DNA from 3 places in the Kitasatospora sp. NPDC001683 genome. Region 1 is predicted to be linked to each of the others. Evidence: riboswitches for the same ligand, from Rfam matches in the RefSeq annotation. Region 1 holds a riboswitch; each other region holds the start of a gene.
What was found. Region 1 has a riboswitch for cobalamin ahead of ACWCYO_RS15575 (ribonucleoside-diphosphate reductase subunit alpha). Riboswitches for the same ligand answer to the same signal wherever they lie in the genome.
Positions count from the first base shown of each region.

Region 2: linked by a shared signal. The riboswitch ahead of ACWCYO_RS27755 (cobalamin biosynthesis protein) and the one ahead of ACWCYO_RS15575 (ribonucleoside-diphosphate reductase subunit alpha) in region 1 are both predicted to bind cobalamin.
Region 3: linked by a shared signal. The riboswitch ahead of ACWCYO_RS26505 (Nickel transporter NicT) and the one ahead of ACWCYO_RS15575 (ribonucleoside-diphosphate reductase subunit alpha) in region 1 are both predicted to bind cobalamin.

Region 1 is NZ_JBSFGK010000024.1:35,467-44,857, reverse strand. Features, by position in the region: gene ACWCYO_RS15600 (helix-turn-helix domain-containing protein) at 1-63, shown strand, start outside; gene ACWCYO_RS15595 (DUF397 domain-containing protein) at 93-302, shown strand; gene ACWCYO_RS15590 (protein-L-isoaspartate O-methyltransferase family protein) at 678-1,691, shown strand; gene ACWCYO_RS15585 (hypothetical protein) at 1,695-2,177, opposite strand; gene ACWCYO_RS15580 (ribonucleotide-diphosphate reductase subunit beta) at 2,260-3,276, opposite strand; gene ACWCYO_RS15575 (ribonucleoside-diphosphate reductase subunit alpha) at 3,276-5,681, opposite strand; cobalamin riboswitch at 5,875-6,007, opposite strand; gene ACWCYO_RS15570 (glycosyltransferase family 39 protein) at 6,080-7,744, opposite strand; gene ACWCYO_RS15565 (glycoside hydrolase family 26 protein) at 7,741-8,805, opposite strand; gene ACWCYO_RS15560 (glycosyltransferase family 2 protein) at 8,811-9,391, opposite strand, start outside.
Region 2 is NZ_JBSFGK010000061.1:7-9,397, forward strand. Features, by position in the region: gene ACWCYO_RS27750 (transcriptional regulator) at 197-850, opposite strand; cobalamin riboswitch at 1,101-1,228, shown strand; gene ACWCYO_RS27755 (cobalamin biosynthesis protein) at 1,284-2,393, shown strand; gene ACWCYO_RS27760 (cobyric acid synthase) at 2,544-4,082, shown strand; gene ACWCYO_RS27765 (putative cobaltochelatase) at 4,079-6,166, shown strand; gene cobO (cob(I)yrinic acid a,c-diamide adenosyltransferase) at 6,172-6,777, shown strand; gene ACWCYO_RS27775 (cobyrinate a,c-diamide synthase) at 6,782-8,185, shown strand; gene ACWCYO_RS27780 (chloramphenicol phosphotransferase CPT family protein) at 8,195-8,737, shown strand; gene ACWCYO_RS27785 (OsmC family protein) at 8,804-9,274, shown strand; gene ACWCYO_RS27790 (serine/threonine-protein kinase) at 9,278-9,391, opposite strand, start outside.
Region 3 is NZ_JBSFGK010000055.1:26,408-35,798, forward strand. Features, by position in the region: gene efp (elongation factor P) at 1-500, opposite strand, end outside; gene ACWCYO_RS26490 (M24 family metallopeptidase) at 580-1,686, opposite strand; gene ACWCYO_RS26495 (helix-turn-helix domain-containing protein) at 2,119-2,691, opposite strand; gene ACWCYO_RS26500 (EamA family transporter) at 2,846-3,697, shown strand; gene ACWCYO_RS26505 (Nickel transporter NicT) at 3,734-4,843, opposite strand; cobalamin riboswitch at 4,876-5,069, opposite strand; gene ACWCYO_RS26510 (ArsR/SmtB family transcription factor) at 5,151-5,534, shown strand; gene ACWCYO_RS26515 (hypothetical protein) at 5,595-7,265, shown strand; gene ACWCYO_RS26520 (AAA family ATPase) at 7,262-9,262, opposite strand; gene ACWCYO_RS26525 (Fpg/Nei family DNA glycosylase) at 9,357-9,391, opposite strand, start outside.

The DNA.
Region 1 (9,391 bases):
TCTTCGGCCCTGAACCCTGCGAACTCGCTGGATATGATCTCCGCAATCGCGGCAGAGATGTGAGCACGAGACTAGACAGAGGTGTGAGCGCAATGGCCCTACCGGAGATGGCTGTTCGGGCTTGGTACAAGAGCAGCTACAGCGCTCAGGCGAATGATTGCGTGGAGACCGGTCGCCTTGCGTCGAACGGGATGGCCGTCCGAGACTCCAAGGATCCGGATGGGCCCACTCTGCTCTTCCCGGCTGAGGCGTGGGCGTCCTTCCTCGCCGGGGTCAAGGGTGGTGAGTTTCCGTCCCTCTGAACCAACAGCGATGCCCCGCACGGGCTGTGGCCGTGCGGGGCACCTTCGTCTTCGCCAGCGCGCGCCTCGGGTGTGTGCGCCCCTGGTGCGCCTTTGCGCGTCTGGCATCGAGGGCTGCTGCCACGCAAGGGTGGGCCCCGAACGTGTCCGTGCCCGAAGGGAGCGACGCATGGGGCAGCACGAGAAGCCGCCGCCGGACCCGGGGCAGGGAACTCCACCACCGGGCAACGCCGATGGGCAGGTCCCGCCTCCGCCGCCGGGGGACGGGAAGCACAAGAAGTGAGCGGTGACCTGGCTGACCGCCGCGAGCGGATGGACGCCGTGATGGAGCAGCGGGGCGCGTGGCCGGCTGACTCGCCGTGGCTCCGTGAGGCCATGGCAGCGCTGCCTCGTGATGCGTTCGCGCCGGATCGGTTGTGGCGGTGGGACGGGTACTCGTACGTGCCGGTCGACCGTGCGAGCGACCCGGCCGGCTGGGCGGACGAGCTCTACGCCGATCCGGATGCGGCGGCGGTCACCCAGGTCACCGATGGACTTCCCTCATCGAGCCTCTCCGGGCCCTCGGTGGTGGCGGACATGCTGGACAGTCTGAGGCTGGAGCCCGGCCACACGGTTTGGGACATCGGCACAGGCCAGGGCTGGAGTTGTGCACTCGCCGCCTGGCGCGCGGGGCCCGGTTTGGTCGTCTCCACCGAGATAGATGAAGGCCTTGCCGTTCTCGCTCGCAAGCGGCTTGCGGCTGCCGAGGTGTTCGTCGGCAACGCCATGAGGAGTGTGCCGCCCGGTGGCCCGTTCGACCGGATCCATGCGACCTACGCCGTCGAGACTGTTCCGTACGAGTGGATCGAGGCGGCCAAACCAGGCGGGCGGATCGTCTACCCGTGGGGTCGGCTCGGGCACGTGGCGCTCACGGTGGCCACCGACGGGCGTACCGCGAGCGGCTGGGTGCAGGGCCTCGGGCAGTTCATGGCCGACCGGTCCGGGCCGGTCCCGGTCTCGGGCGGCTACGCGCAGGTGCGCGGCACCGGCGACCCGGAATCCGAGCGGATCGTCGAACGCGACCTCGCCCCGCTCGCCGACAACTGGGACCTGCGGTTCGCGGTGCGCGTCGCCGTCCCGGACGCCATCCTGATCACCGGCCGGGACGAGGACGGCGTCAACGCCTGGATCCACGACGGCAACGCCTCGTGGGCGGCCCTGTCCGCGCGGGGCGACGGCAGTGCTGTGCTGCACCAAGGCGGCCCGCGCCGCATCGGGGACGAGTTGCTGACCGCCTGGTCGCAGTGGGAGACCCTCGACCGGCCGACGCCGTACGACTACGGGATCACCGTCACTCCGGAGCAGCAGTGGGTGTGGCTGCGCGAACCCGCTCTGAAGTTCGCTCCGTAGGCGTCAGTTGGGGCCGAAGTTGTCGTACCAGAACAGGCAGAACCTCAGCAGCGCGCCCGGGGCGCCGGCGCCGAAGGCGAGGAGCATGGCTTGGCCGACCGCCACGTCGGTGGGGTCGATGCCCTGGGACCAGTTCACCCGGGCGTCGAGGCCGGGGATGGTGCTCCCCGGGGCGTACGAGCGGTAGGTGCCGCGGGCGTGGGCGATGAGCACGCCGTTGCGGCGCAGTTCGGCCCGGCGGAGGCTGGTCGGCCTCAGCTCGTAGGCGCGGTCGCCGACAACAGCCGTGCGGGTGCGGTTGCGGGCCCGGGTGGTCGGCACGTCGTGCCCGTTGATGTTCATCGCGCCGTGGTCGCGGTCGGGCACCACCGTGACGGTGGGCATCCCCGCCCCCTGCACGCGGGCGATGACGGACGGCCAGCGGTCGTGGCTGATCTGTATCGGCCCGAACGGGCCCTCGATCACACGTTGTTGGAGCTTGGGCATTGCCTGGGCTACTCCTGAACGCCGGGTAGCGAACAGCGGAGCTGCCATCTCGGCAGCTCCGCTGTTCGCTGGACGACCTGTCTTAGAACTCGTCGTCGAAGGACACCGAGCCCTCGACCGCGACCTGGTACGCCGACACGCGACGCTCGAAGAAGTTGGTCAGCTCCTGGACGTTCTGGAGCTCCATGAAGCCGAACGGGTTGGTGGACCCGTAGCGGATCGGGAGGCCCAGGCGGGCGAGTCGCTGGTCGGCAACCGCCTGGAGGTACTCGCGCATGGACGCGGTGTTCATACCGGGCAGGCCGTCGCCGCACAGGTCCTGGGCGAACTGGAGCTCGGCCTCGACGGCCTCCTCCAGCATCTCCGTGACCTGCTTGGCCATCTCGTCGTCGAAGAGGTCGGGCTCCTCCTCGCGGACGGTGTCCACCACGGAGAACGCGAAGTCCATGTGCATGGACTCGTCACGGAACACCCAGTTGGTGCCGGTCGCGAGACCGTGCAGCAGACCGCGCGACCGGAACCAGTACACGTACGCGAACGCGCCGTAGAAGAACAGGCCTTCCACGCACGCGGCGAAGCAGATCAGGTTCAGCAGGAAGGCCCGCCGGTCCTCCTTGGTCTGCAGCGAGTCGATGTGGTCGACCGCGTTCATGTACTTGAAGCAGAACTTGGCCTTCTGCGCGATGGAGGGGATGTTCTCCACGGCGGCGAAGGCGGCCGCGCGGTCCTCCGGGTCGGGCAGGTAGGTGTCCAGCAGCGTCAGATAGAACTGGACGTGCACGGCCTCCTCGAACAGCTGGCGCGACAGGTACAGGCGCGCCTCCGGGGAGTTGATGTGCTTGTAGAGGCTCAGCACGACGTTGTTGGCGACGATCGAGTCACCGGTCGCGAAGAAGGCGACCAGGCGGCCGATCATGTGCCGCTCGCCCTCGCTGAGCTTGGCGAGGTCGGCGACGTCGGAGTGCAGGTCCACCTCCTCGACGGTCCAGGTGTTCTTGATCGCGTCCCGGTACCGGTCGTAGAACGACGGGTAGCGCATCGGGCGCAGGGTCAGCTCGAAGCCGGGGTCGAGCAGCATCTTGCGGTCGTCGGCAGTCATTACTGGCAGGCCTCGCAGGACTCGGGGTTCTCCAGGGAGCAGGCGATGGCGGCTTCCTGCTCCGGGGTGAGGGCGGGGGTGTTGACCGGCACGGGCGCGGCGGCGCGGGCGGCGCCGGAGGCGGCCTGGGCGATGCGGGTCGCCGGGCGCGAGCGCAGGTAGTAGGTGGTCTTGAGACCGACCTTCCACGCGTAGGCGTACATCGAGCTGAGCTTGCCGATGGTCGGCGCCGCCATGAACAGGTTGAGCGACTGGCTCTGGTCCAGGTACGGCATGCGCGCCGCGGCCAGGTCGATCAGCGCGCGCTGCGGCAGCTCCCAGGCCGTGCGGTAGAGCGAACGGACCTCGGCCGGCAGCCAGTTGAACTCCTGCACCGAGCCGTTGGCGTCGCGCAGGGCGTCGCGGGTCTGCTGGTCCCAGACGCCGAGCTCCTTGAGTTCCCGCACCAGGTACGGGTTGACCTGCAGGAACTCGCCGGAGAGCGTCTCGCGCTTGAACAGGTTGGACACCTGCGGCTCGATGCACTCGTACACGCCGGCGATGGACGCGATGGTCGCGGTCGGGGCGATCGCGAGCAGCAGGGAGTTGCGCAGGCCGGTCTCGGCGATGCGGGCGCGCAGGGCCGTCCAGCGGTCGGCCCACTGGGGGGCGGCCGTCGGGAAGTGGTCGATGTGCAGCTCGCCGCGCGCCGCACGCGTCTCGCCGTAGGCCTCGTGACGGCCCAGCTGTTCGGCCAGGTCGGCGGAGCGCTCGTAGGCGGTGAGCATGATGCGCTCGGAGATGAGCGTGGACAGCTGCTTCGCCTCGGCCGAGTCGAAGTCGATCCGCAGCTTGAAGAAGACGTCCTGCAGGCCCATCACGCCGAGGCCGACCGGCCGCCAGCGCGAGTTGGACGTACCGGCTTCGGCGGTCGGGTAGAAGTTGATGTCCACCACGCGGTCGAGGAACGTCACGGCGGTACGGACGGTGGCGTCCAGCCGCTCCCAGTCCATCGCGCCCAGCAGGTCGTCCGCTGAGGCCCCGGCAGCCACGTGCGCGCCGAGGTTGACCGACCCCAGGTTGCAGACGGCGGTCTCGGAGTCGTCCGTGACCTCCAGGATCTCGGTGCACAGGTTGGAGGAGTGCACCGTGCGGCCCGGCAGCGCGGTCTGGTTGGCGGCGCGGTTGGAGGCGTCCTTGAAGGTCATCCAGCCGTTGCCGGTCTGCGCGAGGGTGCGCATCATGCGGGCGTACAGGGTCTGCGCCGGGATGGTGCGCACGGCCTTGCCGGCCAGCTCGGCCTTGCGGTAGGCCTCGTCGAAGTCGGCTCCCCACAGGTCGACCAGTTCGGGCACGTCGGCCGGGGAGAACAGCGACCAGTCCTCGTTGGCGTTGACCCGGCGCATGAACTCGTCCGGGATCCAGTGCGCCAGGTTGAGGTTGTGGGTGCGGCGCGCCTCCTCACCGGTGTTGTCGCGCAGCTCGAGGAACTCCTCGATGTCGGCGTGCCAGGTCTCCAGGTAGACGCAGGCCGCGCCCTTGCGGCGGCCGCCCTGGTTGACGGCGGCGACCGAGGAGTCGAGGGTGCGCAGGAACGGGACGATGCCGTTGGACTTGCCGTTGGTGCCGCGGATCAGGCTGCCGCGCGAGCGGATGCGCGAGTAGGACAGGCCGATGCCGCCGGCGTGCTTGGACAGGCGGGCGATCTGCGCGTAGCGGCTGTAGATCGAGTCCAGGTTGTCCAGCGGCGAGTCGAGCAGGTAGCAGCTGGACATCTGCGGGTGCCGGGTGCCGGAGTTGAAGAGCGTCGGCGAGGAGGTCAGGTACTCCAGGCGGCTCATCAGGCCGTACAGCTCGGCCACTTCGCGCACCGACTGCTCGGTGTCGCCGACCGCCAGGCCGCAGGCGACGCGGAGCAGGAAGTGCTGCGGGGTCTCGATGACCTTGCGGGTGATCGGGTGGCGCAGCAGGTAGCGGGACTGGACGGTGCGCAGGCCGAAGTACTCGAAGCGGTCGTCGCCCGCGGTGTCGATCAGGGCGTCGAGGGCGGCGGCGTGCTTGGCGACGAAGGCCGCGGTGGTGTCGCCGATCAGGCCCTCGGTGTGGCCGACGGCGATCGAGGCGGAGAAGGAGACCGAGCCCTGGCTGTTCGCCTCGTCGACGATCTCCAGGGCGAGCAGGCGGGCCGCGAGCTTCGAGTACTGGGGGTCCTCGGCGATCATCGACGCGGCGGCGTCCACGGCCAGCCCGCGCAGCTCGGCGAAGTCCGAGCCGGCGTGGCGACCGCGCAGCGCGGCGGCGGCGACATGGCCGGGGTCGACCTCGGTGAGGTCGGCGCTGCGGTCGGTGAGCAGCCGCAGCAGCGCGCCTCCGGGGTCGGAGACCGTCGGGTCGGTGAAGGCGGTACCGGAGCCCTGGGTGGGCAGGGTGGCTGAGGCAGCGGTGGTCAAGGCGCTCTCTCCTGGCGGCGATCGGCGGCGTGATCGGGGTCACCCGGGCCGATCTGGGCAGGGGAGCACGGCGCGAACGCGGGGACGCGTCGCGCGAGGTGTCTCCCCGGCCCGCCCGCGAGGCCCGGAGGGGTGGTGCTGAGTGCCGGCGCGGCCTCTGCGGGAGGGCCGTGGCGCACGCTGTCCGGCAGGTACTCGGACTCGCGGGTACGGCTGTTGGGGCCGCCCGCACACCGCTGCGGGGCAGTCCCGGACTCTCACCGGGTTCCCCTGCATCGACAGCAGGAGTGAGCATACATGTAGTGCCGGCTGACTGCGGCGGCACCATATGTTGTGCCTGTCGTGTCGTGCGCGCCGACGGGCTGGGCGGCCCGTCAGTGCTTCAGGTAGACCTTGTACGTACTCGAATCGCCGGTCGGGGAGGTGAATTGGGCGATCAGCCGGTAGTGCCCGCTGGCGGTCAGGGCGGCGCTCAGCGCCCGGTCGGTGGCCTCCGGGGCGGTGCTGTCGAGGACGACCATGGTGAACCAGCCGTCCCGGATCGCGGCGGTGCTGCCGTCCTCGCCGTGGTGCTGCATTCCGGCGCCGTCGCGGTAGTCCGTCCCGGCCCGCGCGGAGACCCACTGTTCGGGCTTGGAGACGCTGCCGAGGTAGTACTCGGCGAGTCCGTCGACCTCGGTGAGGTAGTGGCCCTGGGGAACGGCGTGGGCCCGCAGGACGGCCAGCAGGCGGCCGGAGTCGGGCCCGTTCTGGTAGCGCAGGGCGGACTGCTCCATGCCGAGGGCGAGCAGCGCGACCCAGACCAGGATGCCGAGTTGGGGGTGGCGGAAGTGGGCGCCGACCAGCCGGGTGAGGCCGAGCCCCGCGATCGGGGTGGCGAGCAGCATGCCGTAGCCGAGGTGGCGGAACAGCGCCCCGGAGGTGCCGGTCGACAGGTGGACGGCGGGGATCAGCAGCGCGGTGGCGGTCAGCACGGCGCCGAGCAGGACCCGCCCCGCCCGGGTGGTGGCGGCGCGCTCGCCCTCGGGCGACTCGTGTTCGGTCATCTGCTCGCGGCGGGCGTACGAGATCGTGCCGGCCACCGCGAGGACGGTGAACAGTCCGCCCCACTGGAGGGTGCCGAGCAGGATGGAGCCGGCCGAGCCGGGGGCGTTGCCGTGCGCGGGGGACCAGTGCGCGACCTTGCCCAACTGGCCGTAGGGCAGCAGCAGGAGGGCGGTGCCGACGGCCAGCAGCAGGGCGCGCAGGGCGGCCGGGCCGGGCCGGCGGTGCGGCCAGGCGCAGGCGAGGGCCAGCAGGACCAGGGCGGGGACGGCCAGGACCGCCGAGTACGCGACGGCACAGGCCAGCGCGGCGGGCGGGGCGGCGGTCAGGACCAGGGCCGGTGAGCGCCGGGCGGTGAGCACCGTGAGCCAGGCCGTGAGGGCGACCAGGAGGACGGCGAGGGACTCGGGGGCGCCGTAGAAGCCGACCACGACGGTGGACTGCAGCACGGCGTAGGCGGCTATGCCGCAGATGGCGACCCGTTCGTTGAACAGCCGCCGGGTCAGCGAGTACAGCAGCACCGTGGTGAGCAGTCCGAAGCCGAGGCTGAGCAGCCGGGTGCCCCAGATGCCGCCCGCGTTCGCGGCGGCGCCGGCCAGCGGCGGGTACAGCCACGGCGAGCCGGGGACGCGGTCGAGCAGGTCGGTGGTGACCGGGGTGCCGTGCAGGAGGTGGTCGAGCTGCTGGCGGCCGGCGACCATGGCGGCGGCCTCGTCGGGGTGCGCGGCGGCGAGCAGGCGCAGCGAGAGCGCGGCCTGGACGGCCAGGACGGCGCCGAGCAGGCCGCGGGCGATCCAGCGCCGCCGGGGGCTGGAGGCCGGGTCCCAGCCGATCGCGGGGACCTGCGGGATGGTGTACGGGGCCAGCTCGACGCCGTCGGGGTTGTCCACGGCCACGGCCACGGCCGCGGCTCGGCGGGGTGCGGCCCCATCGGGGGCGATCGGCTCGGCGTCGAGGGGGTGCTGGGGGGAGGACTCGGGCTCTGTGCTCATCATGGGTTCCGGATGTCGAAGCCGTAGCGGGGGGCGGACACGCGCTTCTTGAACTCGGCGAGGGTGTCCGGAACGGTCTCGACCCGCCAGTCCGCCCGCTTGATCATGTTGAACCAGATGAAGCCGACGATGTCGTCGTGCGCCTCCAGCCCGGTGAACAGCTGGTCGACGAAGTCGCGCTGGTGCCTGCCCTGTTCGGCGGCGGTCTCGCTGATGAAGAAGGGCTTCTTGCAGAAGGTGCGGATCTCGGCCATCGTCGCGCCGTACAGGGCCTCGAAGGTCTTGGGGCTGTCGTTGGTGAAGTAGCCGGTCATGCCGGCCCAGTCGACGTAGTCGTCGCCCGGGTAGTACGGCGCGAGGCGGGTGTTGGGCGCGGGGACGGTGATGTTGGGGCTCCAGACCCAGATCACGTTGGTCGCGCCGGCCCGGTCGAACAGGTCGTGCACGTGGCGCCAGGCCGCGACGAAGTCCTGGGGGCTGGCGGTCTTGCGGCCCCACGGGTACCAGTCGCCGTTCATCTCGTGGGCGATGCTGATGGCGATGGGCTGGTCGAGCTTGGCGACCGCCTTGGCCACGCCGCGCACGTAGTCGTCGGTGTCGCCGGCCGCGATCGAGGCGAGCGAGTGGTCGTACGGCTCCCAGGCCATGAAGGGCAGGGCTCCGGCCTGGTAGATCCGGCGCACGCCGGCGGTGTCGAAGCCGCCCTTCCAGTGGGCGTAGTACTCCAGGATGTTCGGCTGCTTGCCGATCGCGGCGGTGTAGCCGGGCAGCGCGTCCATCGAGGCGGGCACGTCGGGCAGGGCGGCGCCGAGGTACTTGCGGCCCGGCTTGAGCAGCGGGGTGACGTCGTACGGGACGCCGGTGGGCAGCGCCCTGGGCTTGGCGGGGGTGCTCGGGGTGGCGCCGGGGCCGGTGGCGGTCGGCGCGGCCTGGGCGAGGTCGTCCTGCAGGGCGAAGCCCGGGTCGGCGGGGCCGCAGGCGGCGAGCAGCAGCAGGGTGGCGGTCAGCAGCGGGAGCGCCAGTCGACGACGGAGCAGGCCGGCCCGTCGGGGATGGGCGGACATGGCGATCACGCTGCTTCCGTGGGGCGCGGCTGGACGAGGACCCGGCCGACGATGGTGGCGTAGAAGAGGCCGGAGGCGAGGACCAGGGCGAAGTTCAGCGGGCCCATGGTGAGCATCCGCCAGATGCTCGTGCCGACCCAGAGCAGGGCCGTCCCGCCGCCCCAGACGATCACGCCGAGCCAGAACCGGCGGGTCTTGTTCTTCTTGGCGCCGCTGGAGCCGGTCGGCTGCCAGGCCATCCGGTTGCGGCGCACGATGTCCCAGATGGCGAAGACGTGCGCCCAGCCGTACATCATGCGGGCGGCCCAGGCCTCCAGCCGGTAGGGGTTGCGGTGCCAGAGCGGGAAGATCACCGTCGCGTAGATCAGGCCGGGCAGCACCAGCGCGGTGTTCTGCCAGCGGACCAGGTCGGGGCGGGCGAGCAGCAGGATGATCGGGACGAGCGGCGAGACGAGGGTGAACAGCGCGGTGTGGATGTAGTAGAAGAACCCGGACAGGTAGCAGGCGCGGGTGACCGGCCGGAGCTTGGTCTGCCAGAACTTCTTGCTGCCGAGCAGGCTCATCGAGCCGGTGCACCAGCGGTACT
Region 2 (9,391 bases), on a different contig from region 1:
GACCGTTGGCAGTCTGAAAATCACCCGCAACGCCCCTCTCCGGGCCACCCCCTCCACCGCCCCTCCCGCAGCGCGTCCCTCTCGCCTGGTCGGGTGGTGGGGGGAGGTGGGGCGTGGGGGTGCGAGGCGGAGCCCGCGCGCCCACGAGGGGGCGGGGGTGTTGTGGGCGCACGAGGCGAAGCCCGATTGGGGGGGGTCAGACCGGAATGGCGGGGTTGTGGGTGCTGAGGAGGTGCCAGAAGCGGGGGGTGAGGGGCGGGGTGGGGGTGCGGGGCTGGGCGGTGGCGCCCCAGTGGGAGGGGACGTGGTGTTCCTGATGGAGGACGGGGAGGACGGCGGCGAGGTCGGCTTCCGGGACGGGGACCAGGTGGGCGAGTGGCCGCAGGTGGGGCTGCCAGCGGCTGCCCACGCACTGGCGTAGGAGGCGGTCGAGGGCCTCGCCGCGCCCGGTGGCCTCGATCAGTTCGGTCAGCCGCAGGCCGAGCACCTGGGCGAGGGCGTGGGTCTGGTCCGGGTCGCCGTCCCAGTGGCCGGTCAGTTCGGCCTGCCGGTAGGCGGGCAGCGGCACGCCTACCCGCTCGGCGACGAGGTCCGGGCTGAGTTCCCGGGCGAGGCGGTGGTCGCGCAGGCTCACCGGGCGGCCGCCCATCAGCTGGTCGGCCGGGCACCAGAGGGCGCGGGCCAGGGCGACGAACTCGGCCTCGCCGGGGCGCAGGTCGCCGTTCTCCCAGGCGAGGACGTGCCCGGCCAGCAGCCGTACGCCGTGCGCGGCCATGCCTTCGGCGACCTGTTCGGGGGTCAGGCCGAGGCCGGCCCGGTGGGCGCGGGCTGCCTCGGGTGAGAACGGCACGGGGGGAGGGGCGGCAGTGGCGGGGGACTTTCTGCGGCGCATGGCACCGAACCGTAGGTGCGGCCCTCGGTCCGTCCCAGCCGCCGAACGCACGAAGTGGAGCTGACGGGCCCTCCCCCGCGCTGGGCGATCGCACAGGCCGGTATCGGTGGCCGGTACCGGTCCGTCGTGTGACCAACCCCTCCGCGACCTCGGTTGACTCCCGGTTCGGCCGCGTGATGGGATCCTGGGGCCAAACGGAGGCATGGAGAGGAAGCCGGTGCGAGTCCGGCGCGGTCCCGCCACTGTCACCGGGGAGCACGCTCGGAAGTGCCACGGCGGGCCGTCAGGAGCCGCTGGAAGGCCCGGGGGTGCGTCCGACCCGGAAGCCAGGAGACTCTCGCCCCCGGTACGTCGATCCAGGGCGCGGACCCTGAGTGAGGACACCCACGCGATGCAGGCTGCCCCGCCCCGTCGGCCCGCCGCCGTGCGCCCGCTGACCCGCGCCGCCGCCTTCGCGCTGGGCGCCGTCGCGGGCTACGCCGCCGACGCCCGTTTCGCCGACCCCCGCCGCGGCCATCCGGTCGCCCTGTTCGGCAGCGCCGCGACCCGCCTGGAGCGGCGCGTGTGGCGCGACGACCGGACCGCCGGGGCCGGGTACACGGCGCTGTGCGTGGGCGCGGTCGCGGCCGGCGCGCTGGCGCTGGACCGTACGGTCGGGCGCCGTCCGCTGGGCCGGGCCGCGCTGGCGGCGGCCGCGACCTGGACGGTGCTCGGCGGCACCTCACTGACCAGGGAGGCGCGCACCATCGGGCGCTCGCTGGCCGCGGGCGATCTGACGGCCGCCCGGGAGCGGCTGCCGCACCTGTGCGGGCGGGATCCGAGCGCGCTGGACGGGCAGCAGATCGCCCGGGCGGTGGTCGAGTCGGTGGCCGAGAACACCGCCGACGCCGTGGTGAACGCGCTGACCTGGGGCACCCTGGCGGGCACGCCCGGGCTGCTGGCCTTCCGCGCCGTGAACACCCTGGACGCCATGGTGGGCCACCGCTCGCCGCGCTACGCCCGCTTCGGCTGGGCCTCGGCCCGGCTGGACGACGTCGCGGGCTGGCCGGGCGCCCGGCTCACCGCGCTGCTGACGGTGGCCGCCGCGCCCGAGCCCCGGACCGCCTGGCGGGTCTGGCGCCGGGACGGCTCCGCCCACCCGAGCCCGAACGCGGGCCAGGCCGAGTCGGCCTTCGCGGGTGCGGTGGGAGTGCGGCTGGGCGGGACGCTCCGGTACCCGCACGAGCCGAAGGGCGCGCCGGAGCGCGGGGGCACCTCCCAGCCGCCAGGTTGGGGGAGACCGTCGGCTCCGGGGCAGGAGCGCCCGGAGGCGAGTGCGGAGCCACGTGAACGCGTGGAGCACCGGCCCGTGCTGGGCGGGGAGTTGCGGCCGGTGACGGTGGACGACATCGAGCGGGCCTGCACGCTGTCCCGGCGGGTGGGCGCGCTGGCGCTGGGTACGACGGTCGCGGGGCACGTCCTGCTGCGGATGCTGTTCGGCAAGAGGAGGGGTGGGGCATGAGCGAGCGCAGCGAGCTCGTCATCGGAAGGTGCGCATCGTGCGAAGCGCCTGCCGAGCGGAGCGAGGTGGACGCATGAGCGAGCGCAGCGAGCTCGTCATCGGAAGGTGCGCATTGTGCGAAGCGCCTGCCGAGCGGAGCGAGGTGGACGCATGAGCAACGCGCTGCTGGTCGCCGGGACGACCTCGGACGCGGGCAAGAGCGTGGTGACGGCCGGGATCTGCCGTTGGCTGGCTCGCCAGGGCGTGCGGGTCGCGCCGTTCAAGGCGCAGAACATGTCGTTGAACTCCTTCGTCACCGCCGACGGTGCCGAGATCGGCCGCGCCCAGGCGATGCAGGCGCAGGCCGCCCGGGTGGAGCCGGAGGCGGCGATGAACCCGGTGTTGCTGAAGCCCGGCGCGGACGGCCGCAGCCAGGTGGTGCTGCTCGGCCGGCCGGTCGCCGAGGTGGGCGCGCTGGACTACCGCGAGCGCAAGCCCGTCCTGCTGGAGCGCGCCCTGGAGTGCCTGGCGGACCTGCGCCGGCGCTACGACGTGGTGGTGTGCGAGGGCGCCGGGTCGCCCGCCGAGATCAACCTGCGCGACCGGGACATCGCCAACATGGGCCTGGCCACGGCCGCCGCCCTGCCGGTGGTGGTGGTCGGGGACATCGACCGCGGCGGGGTCTTCGCGGCGATGTACGGAACGCTGGCGCTGCTGTCCGCGGAGGACCAGCGGCACGTCGCGGGCTGGTTCGTCAACAAGTTCCGCGGTGACGCCCAACTGCTGGCGCCCGGGCTGGAGATGCTGCACGAGCTGACCGGCCGTCCGGTGCTGGGCACCCTGCCGATGCTGCCCGGCCTGTGGCTGGACGCCGAGGACTCGCTGGACCTGTCCACGGTGGTGGACCGGGTGGACGGGCCAGGGCCGCTCGGGGCGGACGTGCTGCGGGTGGCCGTGGTGCGCTTCCCCCGGCTGTCCAACTTCACCGACCTGGACGCGCTGGCGCAGGAGCCGGGCGTGCTGGTGCGCTGGGCCACCCGGCCGGAGGAGCTGGCCGACGCCGACCTGGTGGTGCTGCCCGGCACCCGGGCGACGGTGGCGGACCTCGCCTGGCTGCGCGAGCGCGGCCTGGAGCCGGCGCTGAAGGCGCGGGCGGCGGCCGGGCTGCCGATCCTCGGGGTCTGCGGCGGCTACCAGATGCTGGCGCGCTCGATCGAGGACGAGGTGGAGTCGAAGGCGGGGCTCGTCGGCGGGCTGGGCCTGCTGCCGACGGACGTCCGCTTCGGTGCCGAGAAGGTGCTGGCGCGGCCGGTGGGCGAGGCGTACGGGCAGCGGGTCGAGGGCTACGAGATCCACCACGGGGTGGTGTCGGTCGAGGGAGGGGAACCGTTCATCTCTGATGACGATGGGCAGGGGCTGGACGGCTGCCGGGTCGGCTCGGTCTGGGGCACGACCTGGCACGGCGCACTGGAGAACGACGGCTTCCGCCGCGAACTCCTGTGCGAGGTAGCCGAGTTGGCGGGCCGGGCGTTCGTGCCGGCGCCGGACACCTCCTTCGCCGCGGCGCGCGAGGCCCGGCTGGACCGGCTGGGCGACCTGATCGAGGAGCACGCGGACACCGACGCGCTGTGGAAGCTGATCGAGGGCGGGGTGCCGGCGGCCGGAACGCTGCCGTTCCTCCCGCCCGGGGCACCTGGGAGTGACGCATGAGTGACGTCCGCTATCCGTTCACCGCGATCGTCGGCATGGCCGACCTGCGGCTCGGGCTGCTGCTGAACGCGGTCTCCCCGGCCGTGGGCGGTGTGCTGGTGCGCGGCGAGAAGGGCACCGCGAAGTCGACCATGGTGCGCGCGCTTGCCGGGCTGCTGCCCTCCATCGCCGCCGTGGACGGCTGCCGCTTCGCCTGCGACCCGGCCGCGCCGGACCCGCAGTGCCCGGACGGGCCGCACGCCGCCGTCGCGAGTCACGAACGACCGTCCCAGCTGGTCGAGTTGCCGGTCGGCGTGGCGGAGGACCGGATCGTCGGCTCGCTCGACCTGGAGCGCGCGCTGGCCGAGGGCGTCAAGGCGTACGAGCCCGGACTGCTGGCCAAGGCGCACCGCGGCGTGCTGTACATCGACGAGGTGAACCTGCTCCAGGACCACGTGGTGGACCTGCTGCTGGACGCCGCCGCGATGGGGCGCTCGTACGTCGAGCGCGAGGGCGTGTCGGTGCGGCACGCGGCGCGGTTCCTGCTGGTCGGCACGATGAACCCGGAGGAGGGCGAGCTGCGGCCGCAGCTGCTCGACCGCTTCGGCCTGACCGTCGAGATCGCCGCCACCCGGGACCCGGCCGAGCGGGCCGAGGTGGTCCGGCGCCGGCTCGCCTACGACACCGACCCGGCCGGCTTCGCGGCGCGGTTCGCGGCACAGGAGCGGGAGCTCGCCGAACACATCACCGCCGCCCGGGAGTTGCTGCCCAAGGTCGAGCTGACGGATGTGGCACTGCGTCAGATCACGGCCGTGTGCGCGGCCTTCGAGGTGGACGGGCTGCGCGCGGACATCGTGATGGCCCGGACCGCGGTCGCGCTGGCCGCCTGGGCGGGGCGGGTGGAGGTGCTGGAGGAGGACGTCCGCAAGGCCGCCCAGCTGGCCCTGCCGCACCGGCGCCGGCGCAACCCGTTCGACGCTCCGGGGCTGGACGAGGAGCAGCTGGACCGGACGCTGGAGGAGCACTCCCAGCCGGAGGACCCGGAGCCCGAGGGCGACGGGCCGGGTCCGGACGGGAGCGACCCCGACGGCGGCGGTCCGGAGGGCGGCGGCCCCGACGGCGGTGGCGCTCCGGAGCCGTCCGACGGCGGCATCCCGGAGGCGTCCGCCCCCGAGAGCGGTGCCTCGGACGCCGAGGCACCCACGCCGCAGCCCGTCCCGGCCCAACACCCCTCCCCCGCCCGGGAGTCGGCGCCGGTCGCGGCCGGGGACCCGTACCGCACCCGACTGTTCACCGTGCAGGGCACCGGCCACGGCGCCCAGGGCCGCCGCTCCCCCGCCGAGACCACCGGCGGGCACACCGTCCGGGCCCGGCGGCCGCAGGGCACCCTGAGCCGGCTGCACCTGACCGCGACCCTGCAGGCCGCCGCGCCGCACCAGGTGGCGCGCGGGCGGGCCGGCCGGGCGCTGGTGCTGCACAAGGACGACTTCCGCGAACAGGTGCGCCAGGGACGGGAGTCCAACCTGGTGCTGTTCGTGGTGGACGCCTCCGGATCGATGGCCGCCCGGCAGCGGATGACCGCGGTCAAGGGCGCGGTGCTGTCGCTGCTGATGGACGCCTACCAGCGCCGGGACAAGATCGGCATGATCACCTTCCGGGGTGCGGACGCCGAACTGGCGCTGCCGCCGACCTCCTCGGTGGAGGTCGGTGCGGCCCGCCTCGAGTCGCTGCCCACCGGCGGGCGGACCCCGCTGGCCGCCGGCCTGCTGCGCGCCCACGAGGTGCTGCGGGTGGAGCGGCTGCGCGACCCGAACCGGCGCCCGCTGCTGGTCGTGGTCACCGACGGCCGGGCCACCGGCGGGCGGGACGCGCTCGCCCGCTCGCACCGCGCGGCCGCGCTGTTCGCCGCCCAGGGCACCGCGAGCGTGGTGCTGGACTGCGAGTCCGGACCGGTCCGGCTGGGCCTGGCCCGTACCCTGGCCGGGCTGCTCGGCGGCAGCGCCGTCAGCCTGGACGAGCTGCGCGCCGAGGGCGTGGCCTCGCTCGTCCGCGAGAACCGTGCGACCACTCGTGCGACCACCACTTCGATGCGAAAGGCGGCCTGACCGACATGCCCAAGGGCGTCCCCGAGAGCGTTCCCGACGACGGACTGACGACCCGCCAGCGGCGCACCCAGCCGATCACCGCCGTGCACACCGGCCCCGGGAAGGGCAAGTCCACGGCCGCCTTCGGCATGGCGCTGCGGGCCTGGAACCAGGGCTGGTCGGTCGGGGTGTTCCAGTTCGTGAAGTCCGCCAAGTGGAAGGTCGGCGAGGAGAACGCGCTGCGCGTGCTCGGCGCCTCCGGCGAGGGCGGCACCGTCGACTGGCACAAGATGGGCTCCGGCTGGTCCTGGATCCAGCGCTCCGCCGAGCAGGAGATGTCCAGCGAGGAGGCGGCCAAGGAGGGCTGGGAGCAGGTCAAGCGGGACCTCGCGGCCGAGACCTACCGCTTCTACGTGCTGGACGAGTTCACCTACCCGATGCACTGGGGGTGGATCGACCCGGACGAGGTGGTGTCCGTGCTCAAGGACCGCCCGGGCAGCCAGCACGTCGTCATCACCGGCCGGTACGCGCCCGAGGCGCTGACCGGATTCGCCGACCTGGTCACCGAGATGACCAAGGTCAAGCACCCCATGGACGCCGGCCGCAAGGGCCAGCGCGGCATCGAGTGGTGACCCCTTGAGCACCAGCCCGTTGCGGGGCGTCCCCCGCCTGGTCGTCGCCGCCCCCTCCTCCGGCGCCGGCAAGACCACCGTCGCCACCGGCCTGATCGCGGCGCTCGCCGCGCGTGGACTGGCGGTGTCGCCGCACAAGGTCGGCCCGGACTACATCGACCCGGGCTACCACGCGCTCGCCGCCGGGCGTCCGGGCCGCAACCTGGACGCCTTCATGTGCGGGCCGGAGCGGATCGCCCCGCTGTTCCTGCACGGCGCGGCGGGGGCGGACGTGGCGGTGGTCGAGGGCGTCATGGGCCTGTTCGACGGGGCGTCCGGGCGCGGGGAGTTGGCGTCCACCGCGCACGTCGCCAAGCTGCTGCGGGCGCCCGTGGTGCTGGTGGTGGACGGCTCCTCGCAGTCCCGCTCGGTGGCCGCGCTGGTGCACGGCTTCGCGTCCTGGGACCCGCAGGTGCGGCTCGCCGGGGTGATCCTCAACCGGGTCGCCTCCGACCGGCACGAGCAACTCCTGCGGGAGGCCCTGGAGGAGGGCTCCGGGGTGCCCGTGCTGGGCGCGCTGCGCCGCTCGGCGGCGGTCGCCACGCCGTCCCGGCACCTCGGGCTGATCCCGGCGGTGGAACGCTCGGCGGAGGCGGTCAAGGCGGTCGCGGACATGGGCGCCCTGGTCGCCTCCTCGGTGGACCTGGACGCGTTGCTGGAACTCGCTCACACGGCACCGGAGTTGGACGCCGAACCGTGGGACCCGTCGACCGAGGTCGTGCCCGTCCCCGGGCGGCCGCGGATCGCGGTGGCAGGCGGCGCGGCGTTCTCGTTCTCGTACGCCGAGAACGCCGAACTGCTGGGCGCTGCGGGCGCGGAGGTCGTCCCCTTCGACCCGCTGCACGCCTCGGCGCTGCCGGAGGGCACCGCCGGACTGGTCATCGGCGGCGGCTTCCCGGAGCTGTACGTACGGGAGTTGAGCGGGAACGCCGCGCTGCGCTCGGCGATCTCCGGATTCGCCGCCGCGGGCGGGCCGATCGCCGCCGAGTGCGCCGGACTGCTGTACCTGGGGCGGGAGTTGGACGGCCTGCCGATGTGCGGGGTGCTGGACGCCACCGCCCGGATGACCGAACGGCTCACCCTCGGCTACCGGGAGGCCGCCGCCCTGCACGACTCCCCGCTCGCCCCGGCCGGCACCCGGGTGCGCGGGCACGAGTTCCACCGCACGGTCTGCGAGCCGGGCGCGGGCGAACACCCCGCCTGGGGCTGGCACTTGCCGACCGGGCCGCGCACGGAGGGCTTCGCCGGCGGCACCGTGCACGCCTCGTACCTGCACCTGCACTGGGCCGGGGCGCCCGCGCTGGCCTCCTCGTTCGCGGCCGCCGCGGCGGCGTTCGATTCCGCGACGGGGTCGGGCACGCGACCGTAGGGTGGGCGCATGCACGTGATCGTCCTCAACGGCGGCTCCAGTTCCGGCAAGTCGAGCATCGCCCGGCGCCTGCAGGAGCTGTTGCCGGAGCCGTGGCTGCACCTCGGCGCGGACACCATGGTGGAGGCGCTGCCGCCGTGGCTGCTCGGCGGTGACGGCGGCATCGGCGGCCTGGAGGGCGGGGACGGCACGGTGGCCGTCGGACCGGTCTTCGCCCGGCTGGACGCCGCCTGGAGCATCGGCGTGGCGGCGATGGCCCGGGCCGGGGCGCCGGTCGTGGTGGACGAGGTGTTCCTCGGCGGGGCCGCCTCGCAGCAGCGGTGGCGCACGGCGCTGGCGGGCCTGGACGTGCTCTGGGTCGGCGTGCACTGCGACCCGTCCGTGGCCGCGGCCCGGGAGGCCGCGCGCGGCGACCGGGTCACCGGGATGGCCGCCGCCCAGGCCTCGGCGGTGCACGAGGGGGTCGGGTACGACCTGGTCGTGGACACCTCGCGGGCCTCGGTGGACGACTGCGCCGGCGCGATCCTCACGCGGATGACCACGCCGCGTTGAGCTCCGCGGGTGGCCTCCTGCGGTTGACTGTCCGCAGCGAACCGCCCTTCCCACGGAGGCACCCCCATGGCCAGGCAGCACGAGTACACCGCCGAGATCAGCTGGACCGGCAACCGGGGCACCGGCACCAACGACCACCGTTCCTACTCCCGCGACGTCGAGGTGTCCGCCGCGGGCCTGCCGACCATCCCCGGCTCCGCCGACCCCGTCTTCCGGGGCGACCCGGCCCGCTGGAACCCGGAGCAGCTGCTGCTCGTCTCGCTCGCCCAGTGCCACCTGCTCTCGTACCTGCACCTGTGCGCGGCGAACGGGGTCGTGGTGACCTCGTACGCCGACCGGCCGGTGGGCACCATGGCCGTGTCCCCGGAGGGCGGGCACTTCACCTCGGTGGTGCTGCACCCCGCGGTCGAGGTCGCCGAGGCGGGAATGGCGGAGCAGGCGCTCGACCTGCACGCTCAGGCGCACCGGGCCTGCTTCATCGCCAACTCGGTCAACTTCCCGGTGCGGCACGAGCCCGAGGTGGCGGTCGGCGGCTGATGGCTACAGGGCCAGGGTCTGCCAGCCGCGGGTGATCTGGTCGTGGACGGCCGCCGGGTCCTGCCCCGTCGACCGGGCCGCCGCCAGCGCCCCCAGCAGGGCCGTACCGTCCGCCGG
Region 3 (9,391 bases), on a different contig from region 1:
ACGAACAGCGGCACCTGGATCTCGGCACCGGTCTCCAGGGTGGCCGGCTTGGTGCCACCGGTGGAGCGGTCGCCCTGGACGCCCGGCTCGGTGTGCTCGATGGTCAGCTCGACGGCGGCCGGGAGCTCGATGTACAGGACGGCGCCCTCGTTGGTGGCGACCAGGGCCTCGAAGCCCTCCAGCAGGTACTTGGCGGCGTCGCCGACGACGGCCGGCTCGACCGTCAGCTGGTCGTAGGTGTCCATGTCCATGAACACGAAGTTCTCGCCGTCCTTGTACGAGAACTGCATGCCGCGCTTGTCGACGTTGGCGGTCTCGACCTTGGTGCCGGCGTTGAAGGTCTTGTCGACGACCTTGCCCGTCAGGACCTCCTTGAGCTTGGTCCGGACGAAGGCCGGGCCCTTGCCGGGCTTGACGTGCTGGAACTCGACGACGGACCAGAGCTTGCCGCCCTCCAGCTTGAGGACCATGCCGTTCTTGAGATCGTTCGTGGAAGCCACGGGCGCACTTACTCCTGGATATAGCTGTCAAGGAACCAAGGGTTCGCGTCCTGCCGCCGACGGCCCTCGGGGGCCGCCGTCACAGGGCGAGGAGCTCCTTGGTGGTGATGGTGAGCAGCTCGGGCCCGCCCTCTTCGAGGGGGCGCACGACGAGCGTGTCCTCGATCCGGACCCCGCCCTTGCCCGGGAGGTGGACCCCTGGGCCGACGGTGACCGGCACGCGGCTGTCCAGTTTACCCATGTCCGACGGACCGAGGCGCGGCGCCTCCCTGATCTCCAGCCCGATGCCGTGGCCCACCGGGTGCGGCGAGGCCTCGGTGTGGCCCGCCGCCTCCAGGACCTGCCGGGCGACCCGGTCGGGTACGCACTGCTCGACGCCCGGCCCGAGCGCCTCCCGACCGGCCCGCTGGGCGCGGAAGACCAGCCGGTGCAGCTCGACCTGCCAGGGCGCGGGAGTGGCGCCGATCACGAAGGTCCGGGCGGTCGAGACGCGGTAGCCGCGGTACTGGGCGCCCATCACCACGGTGAGGAAGTCACCCTCCTCCACCCGGCGGTCGGTCGGCTGGTGGGCGGGCTGGCCGGAGTGGCCGCCGGTGCCGACCGAGACCGGGAAGGCCGCCCGGTCGGCGCCGTGGTCGATCATCCGGCGCTCCAGCTCCATCGCCAGGTGCCGCTCGGTCCGGCCGACCAGGATCGACTCCAGCAGCTCACCGAGCGCCTGGTCGGCGATCTCGGCGGCGATCCGCAGATCGGCGATCTCGTGCTCGTCCTTCACCACCCGCAGCCGCTCCACCACCTGGCCGAGGTCCGCCAGCCGGGCCCCCTCCACCAGGCCGGCCACCGCCCGGTGCCGGGTGACGGTCAGGTCGTGCTCCTCCACCGCCAGGTCCCGCACCCCCAGCCGCCCGGCCGCGGCCGCCGCCGCCAGCGCGGTGTCCGCCCCGGCCGACACCGGCACCTGGGTGACGTCCGGGGCGATCAGGTGCTCCCCCGAGTCATCCGGCGGCAGGTCGTCCGGCAGCGACAGCAGCGCCCGCTCCCGGGTCAGCAACAGCGTCGCCCCACACGGCGCGCAGCCCGTCAGATACCGCACGTTCGCCGCCCGGGTGATCAGCGCCGCATCGACCCCGGCCGCACTGCAGTGCTCCCTCACCCGCTCCCGCCGACCCGCGTACGCATCCACCATGCGTCGAGCCTACGAACCCCCGGCCCGAACCGCCCGCCGAGCACCCCCGCCCGATGCCCCACCGCCCCACTGCGCCCCTCGCGACGGCCCGCCGACGGCGCCCCGCGCGGCGCACTCCGCACCCCGAGTCGCTCGGCCGAGCACAACCGGCTCGCGCCGCGTCCCGTCCCCCGACGAGCGAGCCCCCCCGGCATCCCCTCACCTCCTTCGCGCCGTCGCCTCCCCTCCGGGTCGATCGGGCCGCGGCGGTAGGCCGGGACGAGGTTCTGCGGGACCGGATGGTCCTGCGCAAGTACGACCCGGTCGTGGGCGGGCGCGTCGACTTCCGCGAAGAGCGCCGACCGACAGGAGGAACACCCCGCAGGAGCGACGGCACGCGAAAGCGGCGCCCCCCACGCCGGGGAGGCGCCGCTTCGGCATCCGAAGAACAGCTCAGCGCGGCGGCGGGACCGACACCACCATGGTCAGCCGCAGCTCCCGCTCCCCCGCGTTGCGGTAGACGTGCGCGTGGGAGGCGTCGAAGGAGACCGTGCTGCCGGCCGGCACCGCGTGCAGCCGCTCGCCGTGCACCAGGGTCAGCTCGCCCTCGTCGACCCGCAGGATCTCCACCGTCCCGGCCGGGTGCGGCTCGGCGGAGTACTCCTCACCCGGCGCCATCCGCCAGTCCCACAGCTCCAGCGGCCCGGGCGCCTCGATCCCGTGCAGCAGGGTGCCGGTGCCGCCCTCCGGGCCGGTCCAGAGCGGGACGGCCTGGTCGCCGGGCACGATCCGGACGTCCGGGCCCTCCTCGTAGTCGAGCAGCGTGGCGATCGAGACGCCGAGCGCGTCGCCGATCCGGACCACGGTGGCCACGCTCGGGTTGGTGCGGCCCTGCTCGATCTGGACGATCATGCCGCGGCTCACTCCGGAGCGGGCGGCGAGGGCGTCCAGGGTGTGGCCGCGCTCGGTGCGCAGCCGCTTGACGTTCCGGGCGAGGGCCCGGGAGACGAGGTCGGGGTCCGGCACGCGGGCAGTCCTCCGGTGTCCACCGTACGAGACGTACAGAATATTGTTCGGTCGAGTTCAGTTCAGTGCACTACGCTGCCGTTCCGGCAACAAGTCCATCCGACTGTACTTCGGAGTGCATTGTGCTGTCCTCAAACAACTCCAGGACCCTCAAGTGACCGTCCTGCTCGCCCTCTCCGCCAGCCTGCTCACCGGCCTGGGCGACTTCGGCGGCGGCATCCTCACCCGCCGGCTGCCCGCGCTCGCCGTGGTGGTCGTCTCCCAGACCGCGGCCACCGTCGTCCTGCTCCTCGCCCTGCTGGCCACCGGCGGCTGGGCCGACGCCTCCCCCGCCCTCTGGTACGCCGTCGCCGCCGGGGTGATCGGCCCCTTCGCGATGCTCGCCTTCTACCGGGCGCTGGCACTCGGCCCGATGGGCGTGGTGTCCCCGCTGGCCACCGTCGGCGTCGCGGTGCCGGTCGGCGTCGGGCTCGCGCTCGGCGAGCGGCCCGGCCTCGGCCAGCTGGCCGGGATCGCGGTCGCGGTGGCCGGCGTGGTGCTGGCCGGCGGGCCCGAGCGCGGCGGGCCGTCCGCCGCCCGCACCGCCCTGCTGCTCAGCCTGGCCGCCGCCTTCGGCTTCGGCGCCAACATGTCCCTGCTCTCGCAGGCCTCGGCCGGTGGCGGGCTGCTGCTCGTGCTGTGCGTCCAGCGGGTCGTCAACGTCCTCGTCGGCGGTGCCGCGCTGCTGATCGGCCTGCGCGGCACCGACACCTCCGGGCTGCTGCCGGAGCTGCGCTCCCGGCTGCCCCTGCTCACCGGCGTCGGGCTGGTCGACGTCGCCGGCAACGCCACGTACGCCCTGGCCTCGCACGGCGGCTCGGCGGCGGTGGCCGCCGTGCTCGCCTCGCTCTACCCGGTGGTGACGGCGCTGCTGGCGCGCGGGGTGCTGAAGGAACGGCTGCGCCCGGTCCAGCTGGTCGGCGCCGGGCTCGCCGTCGCGGGCACGCTGCTGCTCGCGACGGCGTGACCGACGGGGCCACACCGACGTGGCTGCACCGACGGGCTACTTCACAGGCGTCCAGCGCTTCTCGACGCCCGCCAGCTTCCAGTAGGCGATCGCGATCGCCCACACCACCACGAACAGCCCCGCGATCGCGTAGCCGACGTTGTCCAGCGAGATGTCCGCGATGAACCCGGTCACCGGATCGGTCAGGTCGAGCTTCTCGTGCAGCACGCCGACCAGCTCGATGGTGCCGATGATGAAGGCCACCGCGATCGACAGCCCGGTGATGGTCAGGTTGTAGTACACCTTGCGCACCGGGTTGGAGAAGGCCCACTGGTACGCGAAGTTCATGAACGTCCCGTCCAGGGTGTCGAACAGGCTCATCCCGGCCGCGAACAGCAGCGGCAGGCACGCGATCGCGTACCAGGGCAGCCCCGCCGCCGCACCCGAACCGGCCATCACCATCAGCGTCACCTCGGTCGCGGTGTCGAAGCCCAGGCCCAGCACCATGCCGACCGGGAACATCTGCCCGGGCCGGGTGATCGAGCGGGTCGCCCGGTTCAGGATCCGGGCCATCAGGCCGCGCGAGTCGAGGTGCTCCTCCAGCTCCGCCTCGTCGTACCGCCCGGCCCGCATCGAGCGGAACACCTTCAGGATGCCGAACAGCGCCGCCAGGTTGAGCGCGCCGATCAGGTACAGGAAGGCGCCGGAGGCCGTGGTGCCGATCATCCCGAGCCACTTGTGGGTGGCCGAGTCGTCGTCCATCAGCGTGCCCGCCAGCTGGGCGCCGCCCGCGACCAGGGCGGCCATGACGACCACCATCGAGGAGTGGCCGAGCGCGAACCAGAAGCCCACCGACACCGGTCGCTTGCCGTCCGCCATCAGCTTGCGGGTGGTGTTGTCGATCACCGCGATGTGGTCGGCGTCGAAGGCGTGCCGCATGCCCAGGGTGTACGCGGTGATGCCGAGGCCGACCCCGAAGACCTGGGTGCCGACGGCGTAGTTCTGCGGGGCGACCAGGAAGACGAGGGTCCCGAACGCCACCACGTGCATGGCCAGGATCACCCCCATCAGCCCGGCGGTACGGATGGTGTCCTCGCGCTTCCACCGGAAGGTGGGCAGGACGGAGGGGACCGCCTCGGCGGGAGTGGCGGTTTCGGGCAGGGTCATCTGCGGATCACGCTCCAGCACCTCGTGGAATGACGTCGTGAGATGCCGTGGCCGGTCTCCTGGCTTACGGGGCTTCCGGACCCGCCTTCCCAGGCGCACGAGGCGCCCAGTGGCACGTGGGTCCGGACAACTCTCCCCCGATCACAGTGGCGAGGGCCGCTCCGGAGTGGGACCTGTTGAGGGTCCGTCACCGGTCTTCCCGAGCACCACGGCGGGGAACACCGTAGGGGCAGGACGGCACCCTCGCAAGGTTGCGCACCTGTGCAGGTGTCCAGGATCACAGGTCGTGAGCTGCCAGAATGTCCGCATGCATCTCGTACCGGCCGACCGCGCGGGCCACCGCACCATCGACGGGCACCGGGTCTGCGAAGCCATCGCCGCCATCGGTGACACCGAGCACGTCCGCTCCTGGGCCGAGCGGTTCTCCCTGCTCGCCGACCCCGGACGGCTCGCCCTGCTGCTCGCCCTCCACCGGGCCGGCCCGCTCGCCGTCAGCGACCTGGCGGTCGCCACCGGCATGCGCGACCCCGCCGTCTCCCAGGCGCTGCGCCTGCTCCGCACCGCGGGCCTGGTCACCGGCGACAAGGACGGACGCGTGGTGCGCTACCGGCTCGTGGACGACGGCATGCGCCCCCTCCTCGACGAGTGCGCCGCCGCCGACCACGAGGAGCCGACCGCGGCCGCGGGCTGACGACCCGACCGGTACCCGCGAAACGGCGCCGCGACGCGGCCGGATGAGTACGATCACGATGTGCCGTCCCACCCCCACGTCTGGCCCGCCGACCGCTGGAACACCCGCCCGGTCAAGGCCCGCGTGCTGGCCGTCGCCCGCACCCTCACCTCGGCGACCCGGGTCCTGGACGTCCTCACCCTGCTGCACCCGGACGGCATCGAGCGGTACTTCACCGTCAACCCCGGCTCCGCCTTCGCCGACCGCGCCCTGGACGACTTCCTCCACGGCCTGCCCGGCTACACCGTGCTGGACTGGGAGGACGCCGTCCAGCGCCGCTTCGACCTGGCCGTCGCCTGCGCCGTCCACGCCTCCATGCACCGTCTGGACGCCCACCTGGTCGTCCTGCCGCACGGCGCCGGCTACAACCGCCTGGTCACCGAGTCCACCGGCGACACGGTCAGCGCCGCCGGCCTCTCCCGCCATGAACTCACCCACCGCGGACGGGTGTTCGTCGACGTCCTCGGCCTCTCCCACCCCGAGCAGCTGGACCGGCTACGGGTCTCCTGCCCCGAGGCACTGGACGTCGCCCAGGTGGTCGGCGACCCCTGCTTCGACCGGATCCTGCGCAGCGAACGCTCCCGCGACGGCTACCGCGCCGCGCTCGGCGCCGTCGACGGCCGCCGGCTCGTCGTCGTCAACTCCACCTGGAGCGAACACTCGTTATTCGGCCGCCATCCCGACCTGCCGCAGCGGCTGGTCCGCCGGCTGCCCGCCGACGAGTACACGGTGGCCGTCGTGCTCCACCCCAACGTGTGGAGCCGGCACGACCCCGAAGCCCTGCTCGACGACGCCCGCCGGATGGGCCTGCGCCTCATCCCGCCCCACCAGGGCTGGCAGGCCGCACTCGTCGCCGCCGACTGCCTGATCGGCGACCACGGCTCGGTCTCCGTCTACGGCGCCGCCCTGGAACGCCGCACCCTGCTCGTCGCCACCGGCGCCGCCGAACTCGACCCGCACTCCCCCAGCTACGCCTTCGGCCAGCACGCACCAGCGCTGGACCCCGACGGCGACCTCGCCGCCCAGCTCGAACTCGCCCTCGCCCATGACCCCGCCGACCTGAGCGACCTCACCGACCGCTCGCTCGCCCACCGCGGCGAATCCGCCCGGGTGCTGCGCCCGCTGCTCTACTCCTTCCTCGGCGGCCTGGACGAACCCGAGGGCGAACCGGTCCTGCCGCCCTACCCCAAGCCCGCGCCCCGCCCGACCGGTGACGGACCCACCGCGTACGACGTCGAGGGCAAGAGCGAGGGCACCGAGGTCAGCCTGCGGCGCTACCCGTTCCACCCGGACGACCACACCCCGCGCGGCTTCCACGCCCTCACCGACGACCACCCCGGCGACGCCCTGCGCTACACCGCCGAGGTCCTCGCCCGCACCGAGCCGCACGCCGAACGCCCCGCCGTCCGCTGGCTCGCCGACACCGCCCTCGAACTGCCCGGCCTCGCCGTCGCGGTGGCCGCCCTCGGCCCGGCCCGCCACCTGCTCCGGCTGCACGGCGGTCTGCTCCTCGAGGCCCGCGCCGAACGGGACTTCGGCTGCCCCGACCCCAGCCTCGACCCCCTGCTGCTCGGCTCGGCGCTCGCCTGCTGGCTCGCCGACGGCGGCGACCCGGCCGGCCTGCCCGAGCACGGACTCACCGTCCGCACCGGCGAACACCGCACCCGGGTGTCGTTCAGCGCTGGAACCTAGCCCGGCAGCTCCTGCAGCTCCCGCAGCCGCGCCCGGCTGCGCTCGGCCAGTTCGGCGTCGTCCAGTTGCTCGGCGAGGGCGACCAGCAGGGTGTGGGCCTGGGCCTCCTTGGCGTACTGCTTGCGGGCCCTGGCCCGCTCGACGCAGGTTCCGGCCTGCTCGACGGCGCGATCGAGCTGCCCGAGCGCCCGGTGGGCCCGGGCGTGCACCAGCGGCAGCTTCATCAGCATGTCGTGGTCCGCGGTGGCCACGGCCCGCACGGTGGCCCCGGCCAACGCGGCCAGCGCCTCGTCCGCACGGCCGTCGGCGATCAGCGCCTGCGCCAGGTTGTAGCTCTGCACGATCTCGCCGTGGGCATCGCCCTCGTTGGCCTCCCGGGCCAGCGTGAACCTCTCCACCGCGTCCCCCGGACGGCCGTCGGCCAGGCACAGCAGGCCGTCCGTCTCGTACAGCACGCCCACCACCCGGCGGTCGGCCACCAGCGGCACCTGCTCGGCACCGAGCGCCAACTGTTCGGCGGCGAGCCCGAATTCCTCCCGCTCGTAGTGGGCCCGGGCCAGCTGGTTGTGCATCCGCACCACCGCGTCCGGATTGTTGGCCCACCGGGCCGACTCGATGCCGACCTCGTGGGTGGCGATCCAGTCCGCGTACAGCTTGCGGCCGTGGTAGAGCGGCCACAGCGACTCGCACAGCCGCCACACCTCGTCGTGCCACCGCCGCTCGGCCGCCGCCTCCACCACCGCGCGCAGATTGGCCCGCTCGGCGTGGAGCCACTCCAACGCGTCCGCCCCGCAGCGGAATCCGGGCAGGTCCTCGCCGCTCGGCTCCTGCAGCCGCAGCCGCGCACCCATCGCCCGGTCCGCCAGCGAGGCCCTGCCCCGGTAGTACGCCACCACCCGCGCCAACAGCTCGCCCCGGTCCGGCAGTTCCCGGGCGCAGGCGTAGGCGTGCGTCCGCACCACGTCATGGGCCTGGAAGCGCTCCCCCGGCCCCTGGTCGACGACCACGTCCAGCAGGTGCACGGCGCACAGCTCGTCCAGGGCCTCCTCCGCCCGCTCGACGCCCACCGCGTCCGCCAGTTCGGCCGACACGAAGGGCCCCGGGTGCACGCCGATCAGCCGGTAGAGCGACCGGCCGGGCGAGGAGAGCCGCTGGTACACCGGGTCGTAGGTCTCCCGGAGGTTCCCCTCCTCGTTGTTCAGGATGGCCAACCTGCCTTCCTGGTGGGACAGTTCCGCCACCACCTGGCCGACGGACAGCCGGCCCCGGCCCAGCAGCTGGCTCCCGACGGCGTTCAGCGCGAGCGGCAGCCCCTGGCACCGCTCCACCAGCGCCGCCACCTCCACCTCGGTGCCCCGCCCGGCGCTCAGCCAGCCGCGGACGAGCGCGGCACCGGCCGCCGCACTCAACCGGTCCAGCTCGAGCACCTCGGCCCCCTCCATCCGCAGCGCGTCCAGCCGCCGCCGACCCGCCGCCACCACCAGCCCGCCGGACGGCAGCAGCGCCCGGACCTCGGCGGCGTGCTCGACGTTGTCCAGGAAGATCAGGCACCGCTGATCGGCGGTGACGGTACGGAACTCCCCGAACCGCTCGGCCTCCGCGTCCGGAGGGCGGACCCCGAGAGCCCGCAGGAAGCCCTCCAGCACCCCGGGGAGGTCCACCGCGGACCGGTGCCGGTACGCCTTCAGGTCGGCGTACAGCACCCCGCCCGGGAAGTGCGACGCCCGCTCCTTGGCGAACTTCGCCACCAGCTCGGTCTTGCCCACCCCACCGAGACCACTGAAGGCCACGACCGCCGGCCCGCCCTGCTCGGACCTGGCCAACGCGGCGGTGAGCGCCGCGAGTTCACGCTCACGGTTGACGAAGCTCGCCCGCGGCGGACGCACCTGGTACGGGATCCGGCGCTTAGGCGGCAGGTGGACCGTGACGTTCTGCCCCTGGATCACGTCCCCGTGCACCGTGCCCGACACGCTGTTGGACACCTCGTAGCCGTCCACCCGTGCGCTCCCTCCGACCGGACCGGGCCCCAGCCTACGGCGTGGGCCCGCCCCCGGGGCTGAATCCGCCTCAGGATCCGCCTCAGGACCCGCCTCAGGCCGTCTGGCAGGTCGGGCACCAGAACAGGT